3 regions of the Streptomyces sp. NPDC047453 genome follow, and region 3 is predicted to be linked to each of the others. Evidence: riboswitches for the same ligand, from Rfam matches in the RefSeq annotation. Region 3 holds a riboswitch; each other region holds the start of a gene.

Region 1 (11,082 bases), on a different contig from region 3:
CGAGCAGCACCACGGTGGAGCTGACCGAGCGCAGGCCCGGCAGGGTGACGTGCCGGAACCGCTGCCAGGCGCTCGCGCCGTCCATCTCCGCGGCCTCGTAGAGCGTGGAGTCGATGGACTGGAGGCCGCCGAGCAGCGAGAGCATCATGAACGGCACCCCGCACCAGGTGTTGACCATGATCGCGGCGAACCGCTGCCAGAAGGTGTCCTCGAGCCACTGCGGCTGGGGCAGGTGCAGGCTGCCGAGCACCTGGTTGAGCACACCGGAGTCGGCGAGCATGATCCGCCAGGAGAAGACCGTGACGAAGGCCGGCACGGCCCAGGGCAGGACCAGCAGCAGCCGGTAGAAGGTGCGGCCGCGCAGCTTCTGGTTGAGCATGAGCGCGAGGCCGAGGCCGATGGTGTAGTGCAGGAACACGCAGGCGGCCGTCCAGAAGACGGTCCACAGGAAGTGCGACCAGAACCGGTCGTACGAGGTCGGGCCGAACAGGATGTCCTGGTAGTTGTCCAGCCCGATGAACTTGTAGGTGGCCTCGATGTGGTTGACGCCGATGGTGCGCGCCGAGTTCAGGCTGTTGGCGTCGGTGAGGGTCAGGTAGAAGCCACGCACCAGGGGGTAGCCCACGATGCCGCCGAGCACGAGCACCACCGGCGCGATCATCGCGTAGGCGTACCAGTGCTTCTGGAATCCGTTCCTCAGGCGCTGTCCCAGCCCGGGCCGAGGCGCGCGGTCACCGCGGCGCCTGCCGGTCGCGCGGTCGATGGCGACTGTCATGGTTCGACACCTTTTGCAAGATCGGGGAGTTGGGCCGGGCACAGGCCGGTGGCCGTCGGAGTCCTCCCCGTCGTGGGAGGACTCCGACGGCCACGCGGGCTCACTTGCCGAAGTCGGGGAGCAGCTTGGAGATCGCGAGCTCGGCGTTGCCCAGGCCCTTGTCCAGGGACTCCTTGCCGGCGGCGACCTTGGCCAGCTCGGTTTCGAGCGGGCCCCACAGGGAGCTGTACTCGGGCAGCGCCGGGCGCGGCTGGGCGGCGGGCAGGACGCCCTGGTAGCCGGCGATGCCGGGGTCGGCCTTGACCTCCGCGGTGTAGGCGTCGTCGCGGGTGGGCAGCGTGGAGTTCTTCAGGGCGATGGCCTCCTGGGTCTTCGCCGAGGTCATCCAGCGCACGAACTTCAGGGCCGCGTCCTGGTGGGCCTTGTCCGAGCCGGCGTAGACGGAGAGGTTGTGGCCGCCGGTCGGGGCGCCCGCCTTGCCGGTGGAGCCGGCCGGGACGGTGGCGATGCCCAGGTTGGACTTGTCCGTGAAGGCGGAGCCCTTGTAGAAGTTCGTGATCTCCCAGGGGCCCTGGACGATCGCGGCGACCTTGCCGCCGACGAACGCGTCCTGGATGTGGGCGTAGGCGTCGGCGGTGGTGTCGGCCTTGTGCAGGCCCTTGCCGTCGAACATGCCGAGCCAGGTGCCGTAGGCCTTCTTCGCGGGCGCCGAGTTCACGGTGATCTTCTTGGCGTCGGCGTCGACGGTGTCGGCGCCCTCGCCGTAGAGGAAGTTCTGGGCGTAGTAGGCCTGGGTGGAGCCCCAGTAGCCGTCGACGCCCGTCTTGTCCTTGATCTTGGCGGCGGCGGACTTCAGCTCGTCCCAGGTCTTGGGGGCCTCGGTGATGCCGGCCTTCTTGAACAGGGCCTTGTTGTAGACGAGGGCCAGGGTGTCGGTGACCAGCGGGACGCCGTAGGTCTTGCCCTCGTACTGGGCCTGCTTGATCAGGCTGGGCTGGAACTTGTCCTGGTCGGCGAGGGCCTCGGTGCCGTCCAGCGGCACGAAGTAGCCCTTCTTGGCGAAGGCCGGGGTCCAGCCGACCTCGGAGCGCAGCACGTCCGGGGCGCCCTTGGAGCCGGCGGCCGTGTCGAACTTGTTCTGCGCCTGGTCGAACTGGACGTTGACGTACTTGACCTTGATGTCCTTGTTGGCCGCTTCGAACTGCTTGACGAGGGCCTGGTACGTCGGTGCCTCGTTGGTGGCGTTGGAGGTGTCCCACCAGGTGATGGTCACCGGACCGTCGGCCTTGCCGCCGTTGTCGCTCCCGCCGCACGCCGTCGCCGCGAGAGCGAGGGACGCCACCAGTGCGGTGGCCGCTATGCCACGCCGCATGAGTTCTCCTTGAGGGTTAAGCCCGTGAACAGGGAACGGTCCCGTCCGCCGCCCTGCCGACTTGCCGACCGCGCCGTTGCCGCCGCCGGGCGACCGAGAACGTAACAGCGTTGCAAGCTCCGCGAAAGACCTTGCAGAAAAAAAGTGCAAGGCGGCAGGCGAGTTACCACTTCGTGATCTGTCGGGACAGGCCCTACGGCCCTGATTTCACGCGGGCAGGCGGCCTCTCGGACACTTGTGCAAGACTCTGCAAGCCCTTGCCAGACGATGGTGGGGGAGGAATCATCCCGTTGCGGACCGGACGCCGAGACCCGGACGTCGACCGGCCGCCGACCGAACACGAGGGATCGCGATGACGCAGCAGCCCGCAGCGGGCCGTTCAACGGCTCGCACCAGGCGCCCCGTCGGTGTGCAGGGCGGGGGCCGACCGGTACAGTCCGGTCATGTGACCACACGGCTTGCCGACATCGCCGCCCAGGCGGGAGTGAGCGAAGCGACCGTCAGCCGCGTCCTCAACGGGAAGCCGGGCGTCGCCGCCACCACCCGCCAGTCCGTGCTGGCCGCCCTCGACGTCCTCGGCTACGAGCGCCCGGTGCGGCTGCGGCAGCGCAGCGAGGGCCTGGTGGGCCTGATCACCCCGGAGCTGGAGAACCCGATCTTCCCCGCGTTGGCGCAGGTCATCGGCCAGGCGCTGACCCGGCAGGGCTACACCCCGGTGCTCGCCACCCAGACCCCCGGCGGGTCCACGGAGGACGAGCTGACCGAGATGCTGGTGGACCGCGGGGTCGCCGGGATCATCTACGTCTCCGGTCTGCACGCGGACACCACGGCCGACATGGAGCGCTACGAGCGCCTGCGCGCCCAGGGCGTGCCCTACGTCCTCGTGGACGGCTTCTCTCCCAAGGTGCAGGCGCCGTTCATCTCCCCCGACGACCGGGCCGCGATGACCCTGGCGGTCACCCACCTCGCCTCCTTGGGGCACGCCCGTATCGGCCTGGCCCTCGGCCCGAAGCGCTTCGTGCCGGTCCAGCGCAAGATCGAGGGCTTCGTGCGCGCCATGCGGGACCAGCTCGGCCTGGCCCCGGACGTCGTCGAGTCGGAGCTGATCCAGCACTCCCTCTACACCCTGGAGGGCGGCCAGGCCGCGGCCACCGCGCTCATCGAACGGGACTGCACGGCGATCGTCTGCGCGAGCGACATGATGGCGCTCGGCGCGATCCGGGCGGCCCGGCAGCGCGGCCTGGAGGTCCCCCGGGACGTCTCCGTGGTGGGCTTCGACGACTCCCCCCTGATCGCCTTCACCGACCCGCCCCTGACGACCATCCGCAAGCCGGTGCCGGCGATGGGCCAGGCGGCGGTGCGCACGCTGCTCGAGGAGATCGGCGGGACGCCCGCACCGCACAGCGAGTTCGTGTTCATGCCGGAACTGGTGGTGCGCGGTTCGACCGCTTCGGCCCCTGGGGACCGCCCTCGTCCCTGAGGCGGAGAACATGCGAACGGAACCCGGCCGGGGGATGATCGGTGGACGAACGCTTTTCTGGCAGACTCTGTGCCTATGGGTGACTCGACCGTGACACGACTGGAAGGCCGGGAAGAGGCCGTTCCGCCCCTCGTCACGGACGAGCAGTCCCCCACCGTCCTGGAGCGGCTGCGCACTCCCCGCCGGCCGCGGCTGTGGTTCGAGATCCTGCTCATCGCGGTGAGTTACTGGACGTACTCGCTGATCCGCAACGCGGTCCCGGAGCAGAAGGCCAAGGCGCTGCGCAACGCGGACTGGGTCTGGAACACCGAGCACCAGCTGGGCATCGCCGTCGAACACTCGGTCAACCATGCCGTGAACTCAGTGACTTGGTTGATCATCGGTATGAACTACTACTACGCGACGCTGCACTTCGTGGTCACCATCGGCGTCCTGGTGTGGCTGTACCGCACGCACCCCGGCCGCTACGCGGCGGCCCGGCTCACCCTCTTCGTGACGACGGGCGTGGCGCTGCTCGGCTACTACCTGTACCCGCTGGCGCCCCCGCGCCTGATGACCGGCGGCCACTTCGTCGACACGGTCCAGGTCCATCACACCTGGGGTTCCATGGCCTCCGGCGACCTCAAGAACATGTCCAACCAGTACGCCGCGATGCCGTCCATGCACATCGGCTGGTCCCTGTGGTGCGGACTGACCGTCTTCACCCTGTGCACGATCCCGTGGCTGCGCGTCCTCGGCCTGCTCTATCCGGTGGCCACCCTGGTCGTCATCGTCGCCACCGCCAACCACTTCTGGCTCGACGCGGTCGGCGGGGTCCTGTGCCTCTCCTTCGGATTCACGGTGGCCCGCGCCTGGTACGGGGCGCTGCCGCACGCGCTGCCGCGGCTGACGCCGGCGCTGCGGCCGGCGGAGGCGTAGCTCCGTAGTGGTGCCGGCGGCGCCGAGCCGCCGTTTCACGAACCGTAGAACAGCTCCTCCATGACCGCCCGGGCCCGGCGTGCCGTCCGCCGGTACGCGTCGAGCATGTCGCCCACGTGCCCCGGCCCGTATCCCAGGTACCGTCCCACCGCGGCCAGTTCCCGCGACTCGGTGGGGAACGTGTCCCCCGCCCGGCCCCGCACCAGCATCACCGCATTGCGCACCCGGGTGGCCAGCACCCACGCCTCGTCGAGCGTCGAGGCGTCCTCCGGGGACACCAGTCCCGCCTCCCGCGCCGCCGTCAGCGCCTCCCGCGTGCGTGTGGTCCGCAGCGACGCCTCCCCCGCCGCGTGCCGCATCTGGAGCAGCTGCACGGTCCACTCCACGTCGGACAGCCCGCCCGGCCCCAGTTTGGTGTGCAGCTTGGGGTCGGTGCCGCGCGGCAGCCGCTCGGACTCCATCCGGGCCTTCAGCCGCCGGATCTCCCGCACCGCCTCCTCGCTCAGCCCGCCGCGCGGATACCGCAACGGGTCGATCAGCTCGATGAACCGCCGCCCCAGGTCCTCGTCCCCGGCCACCGGCTCGGCCCGCAGCAGCGCCTGGGACTCCCACACCAGCGACCACCGCCGGTAGTACGCCTCGTACGACTTGAGCGTGCGCACCAGCGGCCCGGACTTCCCCTCGGGCCGCAGATCCGCGTCGACCAGCAGCGGCGGATCCGCGCTCGGGATCTGGAGCAGCCGCCGCGTCTCGGCGACCACCCGGGCCGCGGCCTCGGCGGCCTCCCGCTCGTCGGCGCCCTCCCACGGCTCGTGCACGAACAGCACGTCCGCGTCCGAGCCGTAGCCCAGCTCGTGTCCGCCGAACCGCCCCATACCGATGATCGCGAACCGGGTCGGCAGAGTGTCCCCCCATCCCTTGCGCACGACCGCCCGCAGGGTGCCGGCGAGCGTCGCCGCCGTCAGGTCGGACACCGCGCCGCCCACCTGGTCCACGAGCGCGCCCTGGTCGGCCTCGGCTGGCCGGGTCTCGGTGCCGTAGGAGCCGACGATGTCGGCGGCGGCCGTGCGGAACAGCTCCCGCCGCCGTACGCCGCGCGCCGCCGTGACGCCCTGCTCGGGGGTCTCGGCGCGGCGGACGGCGGCGAGGACCTCCTGCTCCAGCTGGGCGCGGCCGCGCGGTTCGAGGCCGCCCGCGTCGCCGTCGCCCAGCAGTGCCACGGCCTCCGGCGCGCGCATCAGCAGGTCGGGCGCGAGCCGCCCGGCCGACAGCACCCGGGCGAGGTTCTCGGCGGCGGCCCCCTCGTCCCGCAGCAGCCGCAGATACCAGGGGGTCTTGCCGAGCGCGTCCGACACCTTGCGGAAGTTCAGCAGCCCGGCGTCCGGATCGGCGGAGTCCGCGAACCACCCCAGCAGCACGGGCAGCAGGGTCCGCTGGATGGCCGCCTTCCTGGTGACGCCGGAGGCCAGCGCCTCCAGATGCCGCAGCGCGGCCGCCGGATCGGCGTACCCGAGCGCGACCAGCCGCTCCCGCGCGGCCTCCGGCCTCAACCTGGCCTCGCCGGGGCCGAGTTGGGCGACCGCGTCGAGCAACGGCCGGTAGAACAGCTTCTCGTGCAGCCGGCGTACGACACTGGTGTGCCGTTTCCACTCACGGGTCAGCTCGGTGATCGGGTCGCTGCGCAGGCCGAGCGACCGTCCGAGCCGGCGCAGATCGGCCTCGTCCTCGGGGACGAGGTGGGTGCGCCGCAGCCGGAACAGCTGGATGCGGTGCTCCAGGGAGCGCAGGAACCGGTAGGCGTCGTCGAGTTGCACGGCGTCCACACGGCCTACGTACCCTCCGGCGGCCAGTGCCTGCAACGCGTCGAGGGTGGAGCCGCTGCGCAGCGACGGGTCGGTCCGCCCGTGCACCAACTGAAGCAGCTGCACGGCGAATTCGACGTCGCGCAGGCCGCCCGGCCCGAGCTTCAGCTCGCGCTCGACCTCGCCCACGGGGATGGTCTCGACCACGCGGCGGCGCATCTTCTGCACGTCGGCGACGAAGTTCTCGCGCTCGGCGGCCTGCCAGACCAGCGGGCCGAGCGCGGCGATGTACTGGCCGCCCAGTTCCAGGTCGCCGGCCACCGGGCGGGCCTTGAGCAGCGCCTGGAACTCCCAGGTCTTGGCCCATCGCTGGTAGTAGGCGACATGGCTGCTGAGGGTGCGCACCAGCGGCCCGTTGCGGCCCTCGGGCCGCAGGTTGGCGTCGACCGGCCAGATCGAGCCCTCCACGGTCGTCTCGGAGCAGATCCGCATCATGTGCGAGGCGAGCGCGGTCGCGGCGCGCAGAGCCTTGACCTCGTCGGCGCCGTCCGCGGCCTCACCGACGAAGATCACGTCGACATCGGAGACGTAGTTGAGTTCGTGGCCGCCGCACTTGCCCATCGCGATCACCGCGAGCCGGCACAGCGCGTCGTCCTCGGGCGCGGCGGCCCGCGCGAGCCGGAGCGCGGCGCGCAGAGTGGCAGTGGCGAGGTCGGCCAGCTCGGCGGCGGTCTCGGCGACATCCGTGGTGCCGCACACGTCGCGGGCGGCGATGGACAGCAGGCAGCGCCGGTAGGCGACGCGGAGCGCGACCGGATCGCCGGCCTCGGCGAGCCCGTGCTCGAACTCCTCCACGCCCGGGTGCAGGTCGCGCGGCTCGTAGGTGACCAGCGCCCGCCAGTCGCCTGCGTGCCGGGCGAGGTGGTCGCCGAGGGCGGTGGAGGCGCCGAGCACGCCGAGCAGCCGGTCGCGCAGCGGTTTGGCCGCTATCAGCGTGTCGAGCAGCTCGCGGCGGGCCTTGGACTCCGGCTGAGCCTCCAGCAGCCGGACCAGCCCGCCCAGCGCGAGATCCGGGTCGGCTGTGGCGCCCAGCGCCTCCAGCAGCACCGGATCGTCCCTCAGCGGCGCGAGCTCCGGCCCGTCCAGCAGCCGCTCTGCGTCCGAGGCATGGATGAAGCCGTGCCGCAGCAGCCGCGTGAAGGTACTGCTCCTGCGCCCCGGCGCCGTCATCCCGGCCTCCCGTCGGATCAAGCCCGTCCTGGCCAGAGCCTATCCGGACTCCCGGTCCTGAGCCCTGACGGCGGTCCCGTTTTCCGCGCCGGTCGGAGGTCGTCGGGGAGCTCCGGAAACGGGGACACCCGCCGCCCACCGCACGTACGGTCCGACGGTCCCGAAAACATCGGAGTGCAGCCAACCGTATGCGTACCGTGAAAGTCACGAAAACGTAGCGGACATATCACGCACCAACCTTCACAGCAGTCACAAGCGTTGGCTAGCGTGCCCGGCGGGCACCCCGTACCCCCGCCGGCGAACAACGCCGGGACGGGTGGCCTGCGCCGAATCCGGTGCGCCTCACGGCAGCCGGAGCCGGGGACCCACTCATCCCTGGGGTGAATCGGTCCCGTTCGCGTGTCCCCCACAGCGCGCACGGGACGGTAGGGCAGCCCTTCCGACCACCCGCCCGAACCCGACAGCTAACCCGGTAGGCGGTCTATGGAAGGAGGCGCCACCCTTGGCGTCGCACCGCAAAGCCCGGACCACGGCCACCCGGATCGCCGGACTGCGCACGTCCCCGGCCCTCGGTCTGACGACCGCGGCCCTCACCTCCGTGGCGCTGCTGTCCCAGACGGCGAACGCCGCGCCCGCGCAGCCCCGGAAGCCCAGCCTCGAAGAGGTGCAGAAGAGAGTCGACGACCTCTACCACCAGGCCGGAGTGGCCACCGAGAAGTACAACGAGGCCAAGGAGAAGACCGCCACGCAGCGCACACGCGTGAACGGCCTCCTCGACGACGTGGCGAAGCGCACGGCGAAGCTGAACGAGGCGCGGCGCGAGCTCGGCATGTTCGCCGCCGCCCAGTACCGCACGGGCGGGATGTCCGGCACCGCGACGCTGCTGCTCGCGAAGGATCCCCAGCAGTACTTCGACCAGGACCATCTGATGAGACAGCTCACCGAGCGCCAGAAGAAGGCCGTCGACGACTACCAGACCGCGCAGCTCGCGACGACGAAGAAGCGCACCGAGGCGACGAAGATCCTGGAGTCGCTGACAACCTCGCAGGACGATCTGAGGACCAGCAAGCTCGACGTCCAGACGAAGCTCAGCGAGGCGCGCCATCTGCTGTCGACGCTGACCGCCGAGGAGAAGGCGCGACTGGCGGCGATCGAGAAGAAGAAGCAGGAGATCGCCCGGCAGAAGGCCGCGGAGCTGGCCCGCCGGCAGGCGGCGGAGGAGGCGGCGGCGGCCGCGCAGAAGCGCAAGGAGGAGCAGGCGGCCAAGAGCTCCGACGCGAAGGCGAGCAGCGGAACGGGCACGAGCTCGGGATCGAGCACGGGCTCGGGCACGGGTACGGGCGGGGGCACGAGCACGGATGCCGGATCGAGCACCGGCTATGCCGCCAAGGCCGCCAAGGTCCTCGACTTCGCGCGGGCCCAGATCGGCAAGCCGTACGTGTGGGGCGCGACCGGCCCCGGTTCGTACGACTGCTCCGGGCTCACGCTGGCCGCCTGGAAGTCCGCCGGAATCTCGCTGCCGCGCACCACCTGGAGCCAGGTGGAGGCCGGCACGACCGTCCCCGTCTCCGAGGCCAAACCCGGCGACCTGGTCTTCTTCTACAACGACATCAGCCACGTCGGGATCTACATCGGCAACGGCATGATGATCCACGCGCCGCGCCCGGGCACGAACGTCCGCGAGGAGTCGATCTACTACATGCCGATCCACAGCGTCGTCCGCCCCGCGTAACGCGCGCCGGACACCCCGGTGCCGGCACCGGCATCGGACATGAAAGGGCCCGCACCGGGGGGTGCGGGCCCTTTCATGGGACGGCGCCACGCAGGTCCAGGGCACCACGATGAAGATGTCGGCCACGGTGACCAGCGGTGCCAGTGGGTACGCAGGTGCAGGCCACGCCGGGCACCACGTCGGTCGTCGCCCTCGTACGGCATGTCAGGCCCTCCGCCGCACGCGGGAGCAGAGCGTGAACACGGCCATGGCGACCACCAGCCCCGCCGCGGTCGCCGTGGTGTCGGCGAGCAGCCGGTCCAGATGAGGTCGCAGCCGGTCGACCGAGGTGAACACCACGACCGAGCCGGAGACCGTGGCCACCAGACCGGCGCCCCAGTGACGGTGCCTGTCGTAGAACCACCGGCCCAGCACCATCACCGGTGGTGCGGCCACCGGGAACTGCCGCTCGTCGAGCAACTCCAGAGCGGCCCACGTGAGGGCGAGCACCACCACGCACCCCGCCGCCACCCTGGCCGCCTCGGCCCACATCACCGGCCGGTCCCCGCTCACCACGACGCCTTCCGCCCTCCCCCTCCGCGCCGTCGTGCCCACGGCGTCCCGCCGACGGCAATTGAGCCACACCCGTCCCTCCACGCGCCATACCGTTCCCCAGCACGATCAGCGGTCGCGGCAAGCACGGCGATGAGCAATGGGCTCAGGACGCGCCCTGAAGCTGGCTCTCCAGCTGGGAGACCTCCACCGACTCGTTGGCGGACGGTGTCGCCGACGGGATCGGCTTGTCATAGTCGGACAGGGTGAAGGTCAGATCGGTGCCGTTGCCCTTCTGGGTGCCCCCGATCAGGTATGGCTTGCCCTGCGTCGCCACGTAGTACGTGGCCGCCCTTCCGTCCACCTTCCCGGTCAGCGGGATGGCCTTCATTCCGTTGAACGTGGTCTCGGTGCCCTTCTTGACGTCCGTGAACGGCGCGACGCCGCCGAGGGGCTTCTGGAAGACCTTGATGCTGCAGACGTCGGCCAGTTTCTTGAAGATCGCGTCGTTGGTCGTGCCATGGATGTACCGGTTCTTGAAGCGCTCCGCGCCTGCTGTGCCCTCGCTGCCGGGGACCTTGGTCGTCTTCCAGAACGTAGCGTCGGGTTTCATCCATGCTTCGGTGCCGCGCTTGACGATCTGGAAGCTGCCCTGGGTGCCCATGGCTATCGAGCCGGTGCAGCCGGCCTGGTCGTACGAGAGGTCCGCCGAGCTGGGCCGATTGCCTTTCTGGGCGTCTGACCCCGTGTCCTTCAGCGCGATACGGACGGACTTGGCGCCGAGCAGGGCTTGGTGCGCCTGGTGCCGGATCTCCTTCGGTGACTTGTCCGCGATGCCGTTGCCACCGTTGCCGTCCGATGAGTAGCCGGAGATGAGGAGAAGGATCGCGTGCGTCGTGGCGGGTGCGGCCTGGGCGGCGGCGCCGCCGCCCAGGAGCGCCCCTGCGGCGGTTACGGTGATGGCCGCGACCTTGGCGATCCTCTTACGCGTTCGAAACACGGCACCGTCCTTCTTTCGGTGGATGAGCCTCACTCCGGATCGGTGAGGTCGTGTTTCGAGTAAGCCCGAACGGGTCATGCGTCGTCACGCCACTGAATGCCGTGACTTGACACCCGCAAATGATCTTGAGGTGGGATGTGAACCCACCGTGACTGAGCCACGACGGTTTTCAAGACCGGCCGACGATCGCGCCCGACTTGGCCCGTGACCTGGACGTTTTCAATCAGCGCGAGACCAGCCAG
Region 2 (8,402 bases), on a different contig from region 3:
GTGGGCCAGCTGCCGATCACCACGCCGAGGAGATCCAGCTCGCGGGAACGCAGTTCACGGGCCGTCAGCTCCGTCGTGTTCAGCGTGCCCAGACCCGCCGTGGCCACGACCAGCACGGGGGCACCCAGCAGCTTCGCCGCGTCCGCCAGCGTGCCGCCGTCCGCGTCGAAGCGGACGAGCAGCCCGCCCGCGCCTTCCACCAGCACCAGATCGTGCTCGGTCGCCAGCTTGGCGGCGGCCTCGGCCACCTCGGGCGGACGCACCGGCGCCCGCCCGGCCCGCAGGGCCGCCGTCGCGGGCGCCAACGGCTCGGGATAGCGGGCGAGTTCGCGCGCCGTCACCGCACCGGCCAGCCGAGCGACCTCGTCGGCGTCCCCGCGCTCGCCCGGCCCCACGCCGGTCTGCGCGGGCTTCAGCACGGCCACCGACCGCCCGGCCGCGACGGCCGCAGCGGCGACGGCGGCCGTCGCCACCGTCTTGCCGACCTCCGTGCCCGTTCCCGTGATCACCAGTACCGGCATCTCAGCCCTCCCGCGCCGCCGCGCACACCGCGCGCGCGACCCGTGCCACGTCCACGTCACCGGTGACGTACGGCGGCATCGTGTACACCAGGTCACGGAACGGCCGCAGCCACACGCCCTCGCGCACGGCCGCCCGGGTGGCCGCCGCCATGTCCACCGCGTGGTCGAGCTGGACCACTCCGATGGCACCCAGGACCCGTACGTCCCGCACACCGGGCAACTCCGCCGCCGGAGCCAGTCCGTCCCGCAGGCCCGCCTCGATCCGCTTGACCTCCGCGAGCCAGTCCTGGCCGAGCAACAGCCCGATCGACGCGCACGCCACGGCCGCCGCCAGCGGGTTGCCCATGAACGTCGGCCCATGCGCCAGCACCGGCACCTCGCCCCGCGAGATCCCGTCCGCCACCCGCGCCGTGCACAGCGTCGCCGCCATCGTCAGATAGCCGCCGGTCAGCGCCTTGCCCACGCACATCACGTCCGGCGTCACGGCGGCGTGCTCCGCCGCGAACAGGGCGCCGGTGCGCCCGAACCCGGTCGCGATCTCGTCGAACACCAGGAGCACGTCGTGCGCGTCGCACACCTCGCGCAGCACCCGCAGATAGGCGGGGGAGTGGAAGCGCATCCCACCCGCGCCCTGGACCACGGGTTCGACGATCACGGCGGCCAGTTCGCCGGCGTGCCGTTCGACCGTCTCCCGCAGATGGTCGGCGTACGCCTCCTCGTACTCGGCCGGCGGCGCGTCCGCGAAGACCTGGCGCGGCAGCACCCCGGTCCACAGCTCGTGCATCCCGCCCTCGGGGTCGCACACGGACATCGGCTGCCAGGTGTCCCCGTGGTAGCCGCCCCGCCAGGTCAGCAGCCGCCGCTTGTCCGGGCGGCCGAGCGAGCGCCAGTACTGAAGGCACATCTTCACCGCGACCTCGACCGACACCGAACCGGAGTCGGAGAGGAACACATGCTCGAGGCCCTCTGGTGACATGTCGACAAGGAGCTTCGCGAGCCGGACGGCGGGCTCGTGCGTGAGCCCGCCGAACATCACGTGGCTCATCCGCTCCAGCTGCTCCCGTGCGGCCTCGTTCAGCACCGGGTGGTTGTAGCCGTGGATCGCCGCCCACCACGACGACATGCCGTCGACCAGTTCGCCCGAGCCGTCCGCGAGCCGCAGCCGCACCCCGCTCGCCGACTCCACGACGAGCGGTTCGTGGCGGCCGGGCATGGGTCCGTACGGGTGCCACACGTGCCGCCGGTCGAGCTCCAGCAGTTCGGGCACGCTCGGGCCGGGTGTGGTGTGCGGTTCAGGCATTGGGTGCGAGGTCCGTTCCGGCGCCCCGGCGGCGTACGGCGACGAGATCCGTACGCGGCTCGCTGCCGGTCGCGGCCGGTGCCGACGCCGTTTCCTCCGCCGGTGCCGCGGCGGAACCGCAGACCCCGCCACCCTGGTGCGACCCGCACCCCGGCCCCTCGTGCGCACAGCGGCCCGAGCCCTCGTGGGACCCGCACCCCGCGCCGTCGTGCGACCCGCACCCGCCCCCGGCCGCCACCCGGTGCTCGGGCAGCGTCACCTGGTCGGCGTCCTCCACCTCGAACCCGGCGTCCGCGATCATCTCCAGGTCGGCCTTGCCCGCCTGGCCCTCGCTCGTCAGATAGTCGCCGAGGAAGATCGAGTTGGCCAGGTGCAGCGCGAGGGGCTGCATGGTGCGCAGGTGCACCTCGCGGCCGCCCGCGATCCGCACCTCCACGTCCGGGCAGACGAACCGGACCATGGCCAGGATCCGCAGGCAGCGCTGCGGGGTCAGGTTCCACTCCTTGGCGAGCGGTGTGCCCTCGAACGGGATCAGGAAGTTCACCGGAACGGAGTCCGGGTCCAGCTCGCGCAGCGAGAAGACCACGTCGACCAGGTCCTCGTCGCTCTCGCCCATCCCGGCGATGAGCCCGGAGCAGGCGGACAGCCCGGCCGCGTGCGCCTTGTTCACCGTGTCCACCCGGTCGGCATAGGTGTGGGTGGTGGTGATGTCGCCGTACGTCGCCTCGGAGGTGTTGAGGTTGTGGTTGTAGGCGTCGGCCCCGGCCTCGCGCAGCCGTTCGGCCTGGCCGTCGGTGAGCAGTCCGAGGCAGGCGCACACCTCGACGCCCTCGTTCTGCTCCTTGATCGCCTTGATGGTGTCGGAGACCCGGTCCACGTCACGGTCGGTCGGGCCGCGCCCGCTGGCCACCAGGCAGACCCGCTTGGCGCCGCCCGCCAGCCCCGCCGCGGCGGCCCTGGAGGCGTCGTCGGGCTTGAGCCAGGTGTACTTGAGGATGTCGGCCTTCGAGCCGAGCCGCTGGGAGCAGTAGGAGCAGTCCTCGGGGCACAGGCCCGACTTGAGGTTGACGAGATAGTTGAGTTTCACCCGCCGGCCGAACCAGTGGCGGCGCACCTTCCCGGCCGCGGACACCACATCGAGCAGGTCGTCGTCCGAGGTGGCCAGTACGGCCAGAGCTTCCCCGCGGGTCGGCGACTCGCGCCGAAGCCCCTTGTCCACCAGCGTGTTCAGCAGGTTCATGAGAGCTGATCCTGTCCTACGGCCCGGTCCGCGGCCAAGGAGACTCCGCACAACGACGGGCACATCGACATGTGGGTATTGCCACATCATGGGCGGCCGGCCCTGCCGCTAGGGTCTGTCCACTGCCTACAAATGCCCCGGAGGACCCATGGCGTTCGGCTGGATCGAGGAGCAGGCGGACGCACGCCGCCGGGCCGGACTCGTACGGACCCTGCGGCCCCGCCCCGCCGACTCGCCGCTGCTCGACCTCGCCGGCAACGACTACCTGGGGCTGGCCCGCCATCCGGAGGTGACCGAGGGGGCCGCGGCCGCGGCGCGCACCTGGGGCGGCGGCTCGACCGGCTCCCGGCTGGTCACCGGCACCACCGAACTCCATGCCGAACTGGAGCACGAGCTGGCCGGTTTCTGCGGCTTCGAGGCGGCGCTGGTCTTCTCCTCCGGATACGCCGCGAACCTGGCCGCGGTCACCGCGCTCGCGCCGCACGGCTCGCTCGTCGTCTCCGACGAGGGCAACCACGCCTCGCTCATCGACGGCTGCCGGCTGGCCCGGGGCACGACGCAGGTCGTCGCGCACGCCGACCCGGACGCCGTGCGCAAGGCGCTCGGCACGCACGAGGGCCCGGCGGTGCTCGTGTCGGACACGGTGTTCTCGGTCGACGGCGACGCGGCCCCGCTGGCGGAGTTCGCCGCGGTCTGCCGGGAGCACGGTGCCGGTCTCGTCGTCGACGACGCCCACGGGCTGGGCGTCCTGGGCACCGGCGGCCGCGGCGCCGCGCACGCGGCCGGGCTGGCGGGCGCCGGCGATGTGGTCGTCACGGCCACGCTGTCGAAGTCGCTCGGCAGCCAGGGCGGAGTCGTCCTCGGGCCCGCGCGGGTGATCGACCACCTGGTCAACGCGGCCCGGACGTTCATCTTCGACACCGGTCTCGCCCCCGCGGCCGCGGGGGCCGCCCTCGCGGCGCTGCGACTGCTGCGCCGCGAGCCGGAGCGGGCGGCACGCGCACGTGCCGTGGCGGCCGAACTCCACGCACGCCTGACCGCCGCGGGCCTGGAGGCGGTACGTCCGGACGCCGCGGTGGTCTCGGTGCGCGCGCCGTCCCCGGAGCGGGCCGTGCGGTGGGCGGCCGACTGCCGGGCGGCCGGGCTGGCCGTGGGCTGCTTCCGTCCTCCTTCCGTGCCCGACGGCATCTCACGGCTGAGGCTGACCGCCCGCGCGGACCTCTCCGGGGCGCAGATCGAACGCGCTGTACGGGTGATCGGTGGAACACGACCATGAGTCGGCGTGACATGGCCGGGTGTCACCGGGCGTTGACCGGATTGTCCGTCAGGTGCGGTGTGTCGCAGCCATGAAGCCTGCCCAGCTCGCGGGGGAGAAGAGCAGTGCGGGCCCGGCCGGGGCCTTGGAGTCGCGCACGGCGAGCAGCCCGGCCCACGGTCCCGTGGCGGGCCGGGCCGTCTCGACGCAGTTGTTGGCTCCCGTGCTGTAGCTGCTGCGCAGCCAGCGCACGCCGTGCAGATCGGTGCTGGAAGGTACGTGCCGAGGCGGAGCGGACATGGTGCCTCCTTAACGCGGTACGCGGTTGTGCGCCGTCAGGGGGTCTGGCGTATCCCGGCGATGAAGTCCAACGAGTCCTCGGGCGAGAGGGCGTGGAGCCGCAGGGTGTCGAAGGCCTCGGCGTAGGCCTCTAGGTCTTCTTTCCGCTCGAGGTGGAGGCTACTCGTCAAGTGGTCGAGAACCACCACGTTCAGATCAGAAGCGTTCGAAAATGAGAAGATAACGAAAGGGCCGGTGATGCCGATGTGGGCGCCGGCGGCGAACGGCAACACCTGGAGCCGTACTTGGGGCAGCCGGGCTGCTTCCGTCAGCCGCTCCAACTGCCGCCTCATCACCTCGGGCCCGCCCACCTCCCGGCGCAGCACCGCCTCGTCCAGCACCGCGTCCAGCTCCAGCGGCGGTCGCGAGCGCAGCACGTCCTGGCGGGCCAGCCGCACCTCCACCAGCGCGTCCAGCCGGTCCTCGTCGAGCCCGTCCACGGCGGCCCGGGTGACCGCGCGCGCGTACTCGGGCGTCTGGAGCAGGCCGGGGACGACCGAGGTCTCCAGGGTGCGCATCCCGCTCGCCTGCGACTCCAGGCTGATGAAGTCCCGGTAGGTCGGCGGCAGCACTCCGCGATAGGCGTGCCACCAGTGGTGCCGGTCGCCGCCGTCGTCCAGCCCCGCCAGCACCAGGAGCAACTCGCGCAGTTGGGCGTCGTGGACCGCGTACGCGTCCAGGAGTGAGCGCACATCGGCCGGTTTCACCCCGCTGGTGCCGGTCTCGATCCGGCTGACCTTCGACTGGTGCCAGCCGACCAGGCGGGCCGCCTCACCGCTGGTGAGACCCGCGCCGGTGCGCAGGGCGCGCAGTTCGGCGCCCAGCTTCCGGCGGCGCACCTCGGGACCGTGTTGCATGGGCTACTCCCTCGCTCCCTCTGAACGCTCCACGCGACCCGCTCCGGATACGGTCTGCCGTCGCAGAGTTCACCGCATTGAGCGACAGATATATGCATATCTCGGTGGATCGCCACCGAGAGCGGAGTGCTGATGGCAGTCTGACGGCGAAGCACCAGTGCGGGACCGTACTCGAATCATCCGCTCAGTGTCGGACTCCGGCCCTGTGGGAAAGGGACGACGTCGCCATGGCAGACCATCTGGAAGCATCCGTCACTCTGCCGAGCGATCCCGCCTCGGTCTGCGCGGCCCGTGCCTATGTGGCCGGCACGCTCGCGGAGTGGGGCCTGCCGCCGGCCGCGGACACCGCCGAGACGGTCCGGCTCATCGTCTCCGAACTCGCCACCAACGCCGTACAGCACACTTTCGGGCAGTCACCCACCTTCACGGTGGACCTCGTCCTCGTGCGTGACGAACGACTGCACATCGGGGTCACCGACAGCCACCCCCGGTTCCCGAAACGCCTGCCGGCCGCCGTCCAGCAGGACAACGGCCGGGGCATGGTGATCATCCGGTGGCTCACCGCCGAGTGCGGCGGCAGTCTGACCGTGCGGCCGACCCGGGAGGGCGGCAAGACGGTCTGCATCGAACTTCCGTGGACGGTTCCCGCCCGCCCGGTGGCGGCCGCGGGTCAGGAACCGTAGGAACGTGCGGTGACGACGTCGAAGCTCCGCCACCGCACCGCATTGCGGCCGGGTCAGCGCACCCGGCCATACCAGACGCTCTTCGTCCAGATCTTCTGGAGCTTCACCACGTCCCCGGTCTTCGGGGCGTGCCAGATCTTGCCCTTGCCGGCGTAGATGCCCACGTGGTACACGTTCGAGCCCGAGTGGAAGAACACCAGGTCCCCGGCTCGGCGGCTGCCCGCGGAGATGTGCCGGCTCTTGTTGTACTGCTGTGCGGCCGTGCGGGGCAGCGTCTTGCCCGCCCTTTTGAACGAGTACAGCGTGAGCCCGGAGCAGTCGAACCTCCGCGGCCCCGTGGCGCCCCACTGGTAGGGCGACCCCTGCTTGGACGCCGCGATCCGCAGCGCCGTGTTCGCGGTCGTCGCGGCCGAGGCCTCGGAGGCCACACCCGGGACCACGATCGAGCCGCTCACGGCGGCCAGGGTCAGAGCCGAGGCCGTGCCGGCCCGGGCCATCAGCGACGGGACACGATTGAGCGCAGTCATGCGCAACCCTTCGTCAGCCGCCTGTGAAGGATGACCTGTCGGATTCGGGCTGGCGAAGTTGCCCGGCCGCGTTGCTGCGGCTTCACCCCAAGGGCTGCTCGGACCGGCCATGGCGTGACCGTTCCGGCGACCCGTCGTGCTTGGGTCCTCCACTCCTGCCGATCCACTCCTGTCGACCGGTCATCCGGGCGGCGGCAGGACTCGGCGTCCGCCCGGACCGCCCCGCCGTTGTGGCGGGGGCTTGTCGTCAGACAGGGATCTTCACCTACGGATGTCCGAAAATCCCAATGGAACCGCGTGTTTGTGTTGTTACTCACCACGCGCCCGTTCGGGTGGACACCCTCGCGATCGAACGGCTGCCCCCTCCCGCGACGACCCCCGGACCAGCACCGGAACACCTCATTCCGCCATCCGGGGAGGCGTGTTGCGCAACTGCGGCGGTCCCGAAAAGGGAGCTGAACCTACACCGAAAGGCGGTCGGTCATTCGGGGTGATTTCACCCCGTGTCCAGACAGACGGGCTCCTTCACCCGCCGAGACCGCGGCTGTGGATGACGTCAACTTCCGCAGTCGGGCGGCAGGGTGACACGGGCCGTGCGCCGCTCGCCGTCCAGCACTCGCAGCGCCCGGGCCAGAGTGTCCGCGTGCAGCTCGGTCTCGCCCCGCCGGTGCATCAGTGCCAGCGTGTCCCGCAGCTCCATCGCCCTGCCGACGAGCGCCTGGGCGGCCCTCAGGGCCCGGTAGGTGTCTCCGGGCCGGCCCGGGTTGACGCGGCCCAGCAAGTCGGCCGCCTCCAGGTAACGGTCGATCAGCTCCGCCTCGGCGCGGGTCAGTGCCGGCAGGGGCGGCAGCTCGGGTGGCAGCATCGGCGGCTCACCCCGCGTCCGGCGCGGTACGCGTGCCCCCGCGGGTCTGGGCGATTCGGTCAATCAATCCATATTTCAGGGCCTCTTGTGCGTCCAGCACCTGCTCCCGCTCCAGGTCGGTCCGCACCTGCCGGGCGGACCGCCCGGTGCTCCGCGCGAGCAGTTCCTCCAGGCGGGCGCGCACCCGTGTCAGCTCGTCCGCCTGGATCGCCAGGTCGGACGCCTGGCCCTCGACCGGCTCGGGCAGCGACGGCTGCCGCAGCACCACGCGGGGGCCGGGCAGCGCGTACCGCTTGCCCGGGGTGCCCGCGGCCAGTAGTACCGCCGCTGACGCGACGGCCTGGCCCAGGCAGATCGTCTCCACGTCGCAGCACACGTACCGCATCGTGTCGTGGACGGCCAGCATCGCGCTGAACGAGCCGCCGGGGGAGTTGATGTAGAGCGAGATGTCCCGGTCGGGCGTCCGGTGCTCCAGGTGGACGAACTGCGCGATGACGTCGTTCGCCGCGGTGTCGTCGATGGGTGTGCCGAGGAGGACGATCCGCTCCTCGAGCAGTTTCGCGTACGGATCCAGGGACCGCCGGCCGGCGCTGGTGATCTCGGTGAACTCCGGCAGGACGTAGCGGGCGGACGGTCGCGTCATGGCGCACCCCTCCATGCGGCGGTGCCGTCTCCGGTCGGAGCGGCCTCTGTAAAAAATGTACAGGACGTACGTAAGTCGCGGCGAGCTTTCCGGGGCCGGGTGCGGGAACGGCCTCGGGTCGTGCACGGCGTCCTCCGGGGTGAAGCTGGAAGCACGGGCGCTCGACGACCCA
Region 3 (11,082 bases):
CGCACCGCCTCCGACCTGCACGCCTTCCTCACCGCGCACTCCCGTACGCCGGTGCCGCAACCGCTGGCGTACCTGATCGACGACGTGGCCCGCCGGCACGGCCATCTGCGGGTCGGCGCGGCCTCGGCGTACCTGCGCTGCGACGACGACGCGCTGCTGAACGAGATCCTCGCCGACAAGCGGTCCGCCGCGCTGCGCCTGCGCCGCCTCGCGCCGACCGTGCTGGCCGCGCAGGCCGACCCGGCCGCGCTCCTGGAGGGCCTGCGCGCGATGGGCTACGCCCCGGCCGCCGAATCCGCGGCGGGCGACGTCCTCATCACCCGCGCGCACTCCCACCGCACTCCGCCGCGCACCGCCCCCGAACCGGTCCCGGAGGGCCCGCCCGCCCCGGACGCCACGCTGCTGTCCGCCGCGATCCGCGCGATCCGCGCCGGCGACCTGGCCTCCACCGCCCCGCGCAAGCCGACCACGGTCACGCGGGAGGACGGCGAACTGCCCCGCACCGGCTCCGCCGAGACCCTCGCCACCATGCAGGCCGCCGTCCTCACCGGCGAGGCCCTGTGGATCGGCTACGTCAACGCCGAGGGCGCCGCCAGCCAGCGCGTCATCGCGCCGATCCGCGTCGAGGGCGGCTTCGTCACCGCGTACGACCACACCGCGGACGAGGTCCGCACCTACCCCCTGCACCGGGTCACGGGGGTCGCCGAGCTCGCGGACGACCAGCCGTGATCCGCCTCGGATAGGGCAGACTGGACGTTTGACCACACGGAAAGGGCGCTGCGCGTGAATGGTCCCCTAATCGTCCATACGATCAGGCGTGATGCACACACTAAGGGATAGGTCCGAGCTCTGGAGCGGTTTACCTCACAGCGTTCGAGCCTTCTACCTTCTGATCCGTAGGATCGGGCACCACGCCGCGAGGAGGGCTGACGGCCTCCCGTTCTGATCGTTCAGGTTAGCGATCATGCGCGTCTGTGTGCCGTCGTTGCCGTCAGCGCTGCCGTCAACTCCGAACGGTGGCGCCTCCGCCACGACGGCTTCGGGCCCGCCCGCCTCAGCTCCAGCCGCACCGGCCCCGACGCCCACTGCAGCAGTCGCTGACGGTAAAACCGGGCGGAACCGTCAAGCATCGAGTGACGTCAACACGTCAAGCATCAAACCAAGTTGGACAGCAGCGTAGGAACGACTGAGTTACAACTTCCTTCACTGGTTCAAGCCCCGGCTCCGCTGCGCGCTGCGCCGACGCGCGCCCACTGGTGGATAGGGCCGGTGGCCATGAGTCGATCACCGCATACGCGGACGGTCAGAACAGAGCCTCCGGCGGGGGATCGGCCGGCACCGGGATGGAGGGGGCGCCGTCGCCGACTGCGGGTTCGTAGTGGCGTGCGGTGATGGATTGAGCCCGGAAGTGAGACCAACCAACTTTTTGATTTTTGTGATCTCAATCACTGTTCAAACTGGTACATAAATAAGCAAGTTGACTTTATACAAAACGCGAGCCTCAGGTTCGCGTCCTGCTTTGTCAGTGGGGTGTGATATGAGAATGAGTCCTCGCAGGTCAGGCAACTGACGCGTGATGGCCTAAGTTCGCCTAAGTCAGCCTAAGTTCGTCTCACCTGGAGTGCCGCGTACAAGTCGGCGACTTGACCCTGAGGAGCACCTACCCTCAGGAGCGTGTCATACCTTGTAAGCACCAACACCGAAGGGCGCGCCCGCCTTTGGGAAGAGGCTCCGGGCGCGCCCTCCTGACAACCAAGGAGGACCATGCCCATCCCGGGTCTCGGTGGACTGTCGGCGCTTGACACCCACCTGCTTGCAACTCTCGCACGAGGGACTGACAGCCGCAAGAAAATCACGCTGCCGCTGGCTGTGGTCATGGCGTGCGTGATCAACGGTGACACGACGACTGGCGTTCTGCGTCAGGCCACCTGGCTGGTGGTTGCGGTGGTCGTTCTGATCGTCGTGCAGGCGATTGCTCTGCACCTCCCGCAGCTGCGTTTCAAGCCGACCGTTACGCCTGACATCGATGGCTGACATCAACAGCCGCGTACGGGGCTGGATCGGGGCGGCCTGCGGCGTCCAGCGCTAGGGCGCTGAACAGACGGGCACCAAGCCCGTTGGGTCGCCTCGAAGCCTTGACCCCGCACGGGCGCCGTCCTCACTGTGGGCCGGCGCCCGTCAACTTGACTCGGTTATTGAGTCTCCGCCGACCTCATCGGCGACCAGAAGAGCCCAGCAATCCGGGAAACAATTCGAGACGCGCAACAACCCGTTACCCACAAGCCGCTCGAATGCATCACTGATGCATCGTCACAAATAGGGGTAGGGGCGTGATCGGGATCCCACGACTGGCAGCGCGCAAAACAGGAGAAACCGACATGAAGCTGATTAAGCACTTCAATTCATTTCTAGCAGAGCATGTCAACCTGTCTGAAGTTCGCCTGCACACTCTGGATTCCCGAGTGAACAGCATTTCTAATTTTCTCAAGAATGGCGAGAATCCCGTCTCCGATCGCTACATTGGAATAATTCCTCAGGGATCCTACGCCCATAGAACCATGATCGACCCTGTCGGCAAGTACGACGAGTTTGATGCCGATGTATTGCTAGAGATGGACGAAAATCTAGACTGGTCCCCAAGAGACTACGTGGAGGAGCTGTACAAGGCATTTCGAGCAAGTGGAAGATACCGGCACATGGTGAGTCGACATGCACATTGCGTGAAGGTTGACTATGCAAATGAGTTCCACATTGATGTCGTCCCCTATCTTGAACGGCACGGCAGCTATTACGTGACAAATCGCGACGACGATGTATTTGAACTAACGAATCCAGAAGCCTTCAACGAATGGCTGGATGAAAAAAACAGGATCACAACCGGCCGACTCATCAAGGTGATCCGACTTTTCAAATATTTGCGGGATTACAAGAACACCTTTTCGGCCAGGTCAATCATCCTTAACATCCTTCTCGGCGGCCGAGTGAACAGCGTGCTGCTCCTAGGAGACCCCAAGCGCTACAGTGATTTGCCGACTGCATTCATGAACATCCTTTCGGACCTGAACGATTACCTGCAAGCCAATCCGCAGATGCCAAGCGTCGACGATCCGAGTTGCCCTGGGCAGAACTTCAATCATCGCTGGAGTGAAGACCAGTATCAGAACTTTCGCAACAGAGTCCAGCTCTACTACACCTGGGCCCGCGCAGCGTACGATGAGGAGGGCCGGGACGAAAGCATCCGCCTATGGCGCAAGATCTTCGGTGATTCTTTCGCCGAAACATCAGTGGCTCCACTTGCAAAATCTACGACAGCATCGTTCACGGCGCGCGATCTCACAGATACTGAGCAATTCCTCGATCGCGATTACGGAATTCCTGAGATTCTGGACGCAAGATATAGGGTCAGGCTCACGGCCACTGTGAGGGCAAAGCCCGGGTTTCGTACTTTCAATCTACGCAGGCATGGGAACGTTGTTGGGCGCGATCGAAATATTGAGTTTCGAGTCTCAGAATGCACAGTGCCTGGCTCGTACCAGATATATTGGAAGGTGAAGAACACGGGGGCAGAGGCTATGTCAGCAAACTGCCTCCGAGGGAAGATCGAGCAGGATGACGGTTCTCGGTATCGCAGCGAACCAACGAAGTACCAGGGAAAGCACTATGTTGAGTGCTACGTCGTCCAGAATGGAGTATGTGTCGCGAAAGACCACCAGGTGGTCATAATCAAATAGCTGCCCACCGATCGGAAGCCTGACAACCTCAGAGGATCCGCTGACTGTGTGCAGAAATCTCGATCGAGGGAGGCTGTCCAGGAACTATGCCTCGGCGCTTGATCTGGTCAGCTGACACCCATGCGACCTCAGGGTTATGGGCTGACGCTAGATTCCTAAGGGCCTGCGTTTGCTCTGGGGTCGGGACAAGTTCGTAGATGTCAGCCACGAGGATCTCGTAAGCCTGCGCCCATTCGCTCCACCGAATGGGGTCCACATCGCGCCGTAGGTAGTTGTGCATGATATGGGGAAATTCGTCCGGGGGCAGGATTTGTGAGGCCAGCAGTTCCTCTTGAAACTCCCGCCAGGGAGAATCTTCACGGCCCAGCCGAGAGTCAAACCAATGAAAAAACTTATAGAGGTGCCGCCCGGGGACTCGTACGCGCAAGTCTCGATAGCTAGCCGCGTCTACTGGAATTAGATTGTCGTCAGTTACACTCATATCGGCAAGAATCCCACTGCCCTGCGGCGATACCTTATGGACCCCGCCAACCGGCTGAAACTGATTACGCCACCGAGAGCCGCGAATCAAAAGATACTTGCCGTCCACATAAATCTTGAACAGGTACGAGGTGGAAATCCGCACAGACTGCTTCCGGTAGCGGAGCGAATACCAAAGGGTCCGCAATTTTTCCCGGTTTTGCATGATCTGCTCAACGGCCGGAACCGCCAACCCCATGCTGAGACCAGTCGTCATATTGACAACGGTCGAGTTAGTGATAAAGAAGCTAGCTACCCCAGAGGCGACGGCAAGCAGGAAGTAGATGATAAGCCGCAGCACGGGAACTCCTATCGCGGTAGTGGCACTAGCGGATTTCCGAGCAGGTATCGACTAACCCATGTGAGTTGCGACCGAGAGCCGGCTAGAGCCTCTAGAAGCGGGCGGGATACGGATCTCGCTTCATACATCGCAACGAGGAGGGCGCGCCTTACGTTCACGTTCGCCTCATTCTCAAACTCGCGTCGCAGGAGCTGCCCGTCAGCGATGGTACTTACTCTTCCTAGGTAACGGGCAGCGAACTCGCGCGGTAGGCTCGACTTATTCTTGTCCCCCAATATACTCCAAGCCAAATCGCGGATTTCCGTGGAATTGATGCTTAGCCGTGCAGCTGCTTGCAGTAGCCGCTGTTCCAAACTGTCGTACTGATGGCCAGCTGCGCGCTGCATAGCCGATACATAGGCCCTAGTAGTAGCTGAAAGTCGATTCGGGAAGCATTCCAGATATCGAATGAGCTCGCTTGCTAAGTGGTGACTTTCTTTTAGGTTACGCAATACCCAGGGAATTGCTCGATCGTCGCTATGGTTTCCCATGCGAAAAAGAGAGAACTTGACGTCTCGATCATTCTGTTCATCCTCGGTCGCCGCCAGGAATAGCTTATAGAGTCTTTCTTCTGCTCCTACTTCACCGATTCTGAGTCCGTAAGCAATTGCGTCTTTTTCCAGGCTCTCTAGCTGGGATACAGCGGATACCGGGTCGTAGATATCAGTTTTCGTCATCGACATGGATAGGCGACGCGACCGCAGAATGGAATTTACTTCCAAAAGGGCGTCACGCAAGGATTCGCGCTCTGTGTCAAATATCATCATGTCGTCGGAATACCGCAGGTACTTGAAATTGGCGCGATGTACGAACTCATCTACTGGCAACATGTAGAGGTTCGCTAGAATCGCCGAGGCATCCGGTCCCTGAGGTATCCCCCATGCGCGACTAGACGACTGAAACATGCGGAGCCAGGAAATCAATCTGTCGGTAACCCATGGGTTTGCCCCTGCTGATTGAATGTCCACTGCGAGGGCGCCTACGTCAATGTGCTCATAGAAAGAGACAACATCCGTGCGGGCTAGCTGAAACGGTGTCTTGCTGATCATCTTGACACCACGCTTTTGCATGGCCACCCACGAATCGATCGGTTTCCAAAAGGACTTACCGTTTTCCCCCCACCTTGCGCTGTAGACGCTATCGTGTAGTTGTTTTTCGACTAGTTCAGCAATAGAAAAGATCAGCGTGTCATAGACGAGTCGGTCATGCACTGAAAGTCGCGAGATTGGGCGTACTGCTACCGCATTCTTCGGTAGGTCTAGAACTTCGACATATTCAGGTCCGACTTGGCCACTTTGCAAGGAATCAATTACGGCGCGACGGACGTCACCCCATGACGCATCTATGTCTGCCCAATTGATGATGTCAGGTATCTCAGAGCGTCCGCGGCCGCGCAATAGGCGATTCCATGCATCATCCAGATTGACCCAGAAGGGACGCCCCATAGTCCGCTGTTCTCCCCTCCGATCAGACCCCCACGATCAAGCACAAGCGTAGTAGAGCAGGGAAGCCGTAGACCACCTGAGCTTCCCAAGCTGATGGCTCACGGGCGGTTGTCGCAGGCCGGCCGAGGCCGTTTCTCTCGTTCGACAGCCCAGTAGCGTGGCTGAGGTCGACAGGGACACACCGAGGCACACCAGCAGAGAGACCCCGGCCTGTGCGCCAGGGTCTCATCCACGTTCGTCAACGTTCTCTCACGGGGTCTCCGTGATGAACTTGCTGATCAGGGCCAGATGTAGCCCAAGATCATGAAGAAGAGAACCGCGAGTCCAACGGCCGTTCCGCCCGCTGTCTTAATGGCCTCGTAGTACGACACATCCTCCATGGTCCGATGGAGGACGCCCGCAAAGATTCCAATGATGATCGCGATCAGGACCGCGATCAAGGAATCGGTCTTCTTGTTCCTCGGGGACTGGTGAGGAACGGGAAACTGCGGGGTGTTCTGCGGCGCACTCATGCGCAACCCTTCGTCTGCCGCCTACGAAGGGATGACCTGTCGGATTCGGGCTGGCGAAGTTGCCCGGCCGCGTTGCCTTGCCGCGGCTTCACCCCAAGGGTGCTCAGACCGGTCGTGGCGTGACCGTTCCAGCGACCCGTCGTGCTTGGGTCCTCCGTTCCTGCCTCGCCATACGTCGCGTTGGCATCCAGGCGTCGGCAGGACTCGGCGCACGCCCAGACCGCCCCACCTACGTCGGTGGGGGCTTGTCGTCAGACATGGAGCTTGGCTCACGAATGTCCGAAAATCCCAACCGATCAAGAATTTGTGGGGTTAGTCACCTCTCTCCTCGCTCGGGTGGACAGCCCGACCAAGCCGGTGAGTGACGGATCCTGGGCGAGGACGTGATCACGCTCAAGAGCTGCGTCCGTCTCCGGGACGGTCTGAGATCCTGGAGACCGATCGAGAGGGGCCGCAGGTATGGAGTGGAAGACCCACGGTGAGCGACAGATCTACACCAACAAGTGGGTGAATCTGTGTCTGGTCGACGTCCAGCAGCCTGATGGGCGCAGGTGGGAGTACCACGTCGTTCGCCTCCGACACCTGGCCGTAGCCGCCGTGGTGAATGATCGTCAAGAAGTCCTGATGATGTGGCGTCACCGCTTCATCACGGACTCGTGGGCCTGGGAGTTGCCCATGGGCCTGGTCGAGGACGGCGAGACCCCGGAAGAGGCAGCGGCCCGCGAGGTCCTGGAAGAGACGGGCTGGCGCCCTGGTCCCATCAAGCCCCTGATCTACGCCGAGCCGGCCAACGGCATCACCGATTCACAGCACCACGTCTTCCGCGCGGATGGCGCCACCTACGCCGGGCCGCCCACGGAAAAGAACGAGTCCGACCGCATCGAGTGGATCCCCCTCTCGGAGGTGCGAGGGATGATCGACCGCCGGGAGATCGTGAGCAGTGGATCGCTCGTGGGTCTGCTGTACCTGCTCATGGATGAAGCGATCCGCTGACCGGTGGGAGGAGGGCCCGTAGCCTCGCCTCGAAGGCCAGGGCTACGGGCTCTTGCCTGTGTGGTGCCAACTGGTCGTAGAACTCCCTGAGATGGCCGGACACCCGCTCGGAGGCCACCGCCGACGCAGGCTCCAGCGCTTGCGTGGCGGTGTGGCACGCCTGATCAAGCTTGCCTTGGTCCAACTGCGTACGAGCAAGCCAGAACGCGTGAAACGCGCGGCCGCGCTGGTTGGTGCGGTCCTCCCGCCGCAGAGCATCCGCGATCAATGGTTCGGCAGTTGCTGCTTCGCCCAGTCTGCCGTGGGCGATGCCCGTGTCCACGATGAGCTTCGGCTCGTCGAAGTAGGCCACCCATGACGGGTCCGGGTCTCTCGCGTGGATCTGCTCGAAATGGCGGTGTGCTTCCCCGATAGCCCGGTGCGTGGAATCCCGGTTGCCGAGGGTGGCATGAGCGAAGGCTTCGCGCATGGACAGCATGGACAGGACGCGTGGGGTGGTGCCGAGGGCTGAGCGGGCCTGGTCCTGGGCGGCGGTCACGAGTGCGAGTGAGTCCGCGGGCTTGTCCTGGTACGTGGCCTGCAAACTCATGCAGGCAAGGACGTTGGCCATGAACTGACGGTCGTCGATTTCCTTGGCCAGGTGCAGGGCTTCGGTGAAGTACGCACGGGCCTGGTTGTACTGACGGGCGTCGAAGTAGGTCCAGCCGGTGAGGCGCGCCAGCTCGGCCGCGATTCCGTACAACCCGTTCTGGATGGACGGCGGTCGGCTCTCCTTCAGTAGCCCGACCACATATCGGAGCTGGCCGACGATGGCCGGCCTCAGAGCCTCACCGCCGTGCTGGTTGTCGCGTCGCCAGTAGTCCTCGATAGACGACCGGAAGGCCTCGAGTGTGGCTGCGCTCAAGCTCGTTCGGGTGGCCAGCGCCAGGATGCTGTCCACGTCCGGACCTGGCAAAGAGTCCGGGGTCTGTTTCTCCGGCTCCGGCTGCTGAGGCGCCTCGCGCTCGGTGACTACGAGAGCCTGGGGAGTCTCCCAAGGCCGCCGGGCGAGCCCAAGCATGTCCCCTGGGATGCGCAAGCCATCCGCGATGCGCTCAATGACATCCATGTGGAGTAACTGGCGTCGGCCTGCGATGACTTCGCCGACTCGGCTGGGCGTCAAATCGCACCGTCTGGCGATCATTGATGGGTAGATGCCCGCCCTGGTCTTCACCAGCCGGAAGACTTGGGCGAAGTCCCGTCCCCGGCATGCGTTGATCATCTCGGGATCCGTGAGCAGCCTGGCTGGCAGTTCCTGCGGCCGGTCGGCGTCGGGCATCGGGCAAGCTCCCACACTGCGAGGGCTACGCAACGTCGCTGGTTCTCTACTTGCCGCGATGTTACCCAAGTTGGGTAATCAGCCTGACCTTTCGGCGCCGGTCTCCGGATCGCGATGCTCCTTGCATGGCGAGCAAACAGCAGACCAGACCAGGCATCGGTGAACTGGCGAAGGACAGCGCCAGGGGACGTATCGGCGTCGTCATGGGTGAGGTCGGCGGCCGTGTGCAGATAAGGCCGATTGGTGGCGGCACGGAGTGGGATGCCGTGCCGGACAACGTGGTGGCGCTGAGTGCGCGGGAGGAACTGAGCGCACGCCTGGCCGTCAAGAACGGCAACAGTCGGGGTGGGCTGTGATGCGCGCCATCGGCCGGTACGCGGGTGTCCTGTTCATCATCATGATCAGCGGGTCCTGCGGCCTGGTGATCGGCATGGCTCTCGCCATCGGCCAGTAGACCGGCCGCCCCGACCGGGTGCCAGTTTCCCGGCTTCCCCGTCCCCGTTCGGGACTGGCCATCCAAGCCCGCGTCCTAGTCGTCCATGAGCCGGGCTCGGCGACCCATGCGGGCGGTAAGTGCCACGCACCGCTACACACGAGGAGTACTCGCATGACGGCAACAGCGAACGATCAGAGGACCGGTCGCGCGGTGGCTGGTGAGGAGCTGTTCGAGAGCCTCGCCCACTTCGTGGTCGTCCACGACGGGCAGTCGGCCGAGCGTGCCGAGCGGATCGCGGATCAGGCGGTCGCCTTCCTGGTGACGGCGGCCACCGCCACCGTCACCATGGTCCCCTCGGACGACGTGGACCTCGGCCTGCACGCGCTCATCCTGCACACGAAGGAGTACGCCGAACTCTGCGAGCAGTACGCGGGCCGCTTCCTGCACCACAACCCGAAGCCGGGTGGCGGTGGCCGCGACCCGGAGAAGGTCGCCGCTTCGGCCCTGGCCATGAAGGCCGCCGGGTTCATGGTCTTCGACGACCTCTGGACCGTGAACGGTGAGACCCTCGCGCAGTGCGACTCGGACTGCGGCCGACCGTACGGCCAGGCGTAGCACACGACAACAGCGACGCGGCCGGCCTCTGCACATGGTCGGCCGCGCTCGCCAGGAGGGAGAAGCGACCTTGTCCGGCCAAACCCCTGAACTGCCGATCGCGGTGCTCGACGCACTCATGCCCACGGCACAGCACCTGGTCATCAACCGCCGAGGCTCCACGGTCTGGGAGGTGGAGAGCCACCGGGGCCGATACGCCGTGAAGCTCGGTTACCCGATCGAAGCCACGGACGACTGGCCTGCGCAGCCCTGGACTGCGCTCGCCCCCGCACGCGAGGGCGCCGTTCTCTATCGCCTCAGCCTTGACGACATCGCCTACGGCGAGTGGGAGCGCGGAACCTGGAATTTCCAGCCGTGGCACGAGGGGCCGGACCTGTACAGGTTGTGGGAACCCTGCCGTAAGCGAGACTCGTCCATCAAGCCGCACACCAGCGTGGCGCTGGGATGCGTCGAAGCGCTGGCAGAACTCCATGCCAAGGGCTGGGCGCACGGTGATGTGCAGCCCGCCCACTTCATCATCGGGCCGGAGCGGACCCATCTCATCGACCTCGCCCTTGCCCGAGGCGGGCACGTACCCGTGGGGTACGACTTCCCGTTCCGCGGCTGCCTCGTCCACTACGAGGCACCGGAGATCGCGCGTAACGTGCTGGCAACCGGAGAAGCCGAGCCGACGCAGGCAGCCGACGTCTACGCACTCGGCGCCTCTCTGCTCATCTCCGCCACAGGTTGGCGAGCGGTCGAGTACCCCGACGACGCACCGCGCCGCGTGCAGAGAGAGGCAGTGGCGAATGGTCGGCAGCGGCCCGTGAGGGTGCCCGGTGAGCTGGGCGAGCTGATCGACGCGATGCTCAGCCACGCCCCGGAGGATCGACCAACGATCTACGAGCTGGGCAAAGCCCTGAGCTGATCCCGAAGCCCCTTCCGCCGAACGTTCCCCGGGCGGCGGAGGCCGACAACAAGAGACCGGACCACCCCTCAGCCTGGACAGCATCCCGGGTGGTCCGGTCGTGGAAGCCCTGATCAGGACCCCGGTGCCGATGGTACCGGGGCGGTCGGCGTGCCCGAATGCGGGTGCGGCTACAACCCTGGCTTTTCGTTGTCGAGTTGGAGAGGAAGACCTTGGACTACGGCCGACGGAACCACAGTTCTGACCTCAACCACCGAAAGTCAGCC

What was found. A riboswitch is a leader RNA that binds a small molecule or an ion and turns the genes downstream of it on or off. The one in region 3 is predicted to bind cyclic di-AMP.
Region 1: it holds a riboswitch for cyclic di-AMP, as region 3 does, so the genes downstream of both, ABZ818_RS01935 (NlpC/P60 family protein) here and ABZ818_RS09670 (hypothetical protein) in region 3, are expected to answer to the same signal.
Region 2: it holds a riboswitch for cyclic di-AMP, as region 3 does, so the genes downstream of both, ABZ818_RS16310 (C40 family peptidase) here and ABZ818_RS09670 (hypothetical protein) in region 3, are expected to answer to the same signal.

What each region holds. Positions count from the first base shown of each region.
Region 1 is NZ_JBEYTS010000001.1:426,636-437,717, reverse strand. Features, by position in the region: gene ABZ818_RS01960 (sugar ABC transporter permease) at 1-775, opposite strand, end outside; gene ABZ818_RS01955 (extracellular solute-binding protein) at 876-2,147, opposite strand; gene ABZ818_RS01950 (LacI family DNA-binding transcriptional regulator) at 2,593-3,627, shown strand; gene ABZ818_RS01945 (phosphatase PAP2 family protein) at 3,703-4,545, shown strand; gene ABZ818_RS01940 (bifunctional [glutamine synthetase] adenylyltransferase/[glutamine synthetase]-adenylyl-L-tyrosine phosphorylase) at 4,581-7,577, opposite strand; cyclic di-AMP (ydaO/yuaA leader) riboswitch at 7,892-8,072, shown strand; gene ABZ818_RS01935 (NlpC/P60 family protein) at 8,080-9,309, shown strand; gene ABZ818_RS01930 (hypothetical protein) at 9,514-9,861, opposite strand; gene ABZ818_RS01925 (hypothetical protein) at 10,007-10,840, opposite strand.
Region 2 is NZ_JBEYTS010000015.1:51,252-59,653, reverse strand. Features, by position in the region: gene bioD (dethiobiotin synthase) at 1-521, opposite strand, end outside; gene ABZ818_RS16340 (adenosylmethionine--8-amino-7-oxononanoate transaminase) at 523-1,821, opposite strand; gene bioB (biotin synthase BioB) at 1,814-3,061, opposite strand; gene ABZ818_RS16330 (8-amino-7-oxononanoate synthase) at 3,210-4,337, shown strand; gene ABZ818_RS16325 (DUF397 domain-containing protein) at 4,386-4,616, opposite strand; gene ABZ818_RS16320 (helix-turn-helix transcriptional regulator) at 4,652-5,512, opposite strand; gene ABZ818_RS16315 (ATP-binding protein) at 5,740-6,195, shown strand; gene ABZ818_RS16310 (C40 family peptidase) at 6,249-6,722, opposite strand; cyclic di-AMP (ydaO/yuaA leader) riboswitch at 6,726-6,939, opposite strand; gene ABZ818_RS16305 (hypothetical protein) at 7,279-7,587, opposite strand; gene ABZ818_RS16300 (ATP-dependent Clp protease proteolytic subunit) at 7,595-8,230, opposite strand.
Region 3 is NZ_JBEYTS010000007.1:165,333-176,414, forward strand. Features, by position in the region: gene ABZ818_RS09645 (helicase C-terminal domain-containing protein) at 1-729, shown strand, start outside; gene ABZ818_RS09650 (hypothetical protein) at 1,765-2,034, shown strand; gene ABZ818_RS09655 (cyclic GMP-AMP synthase DncV-like nucleotidyltransferase) at 2,379-3,731, shown strand; gene ABZ818_RS09660 (hypothetical protein) at 3,760-4,551, opposite strand; gene ABZ818_RS09665 (RNA-directed DNA polymerase) at 4,560-6,035, opposite strand; gene ABZ818_RS09670 (hypothetical protein) at 6,314-6,547, opposite strand; cyclic di-AMP (ydaO/yuaA leader) riboswitch at 6,551-6,767, opposite strand; gene ABZ818_RS09675 (NUDIX hydrolase) at 7,007-7,540, shown strand; gene ABZ818_RS09680 (helix-turn-helix transcriptional regulator) at 7,518-8,858, opposite strand; gene ABZ818_RS09685 (hypothetical protein) at 8,984-9,214, shown strand; gene ABZ818_RS09690 (hypothetical protein) at 9,466-9,909, shown strand; gene ABZ818_RS09695 (protein kinase) at 9,980-10,816, shown strand.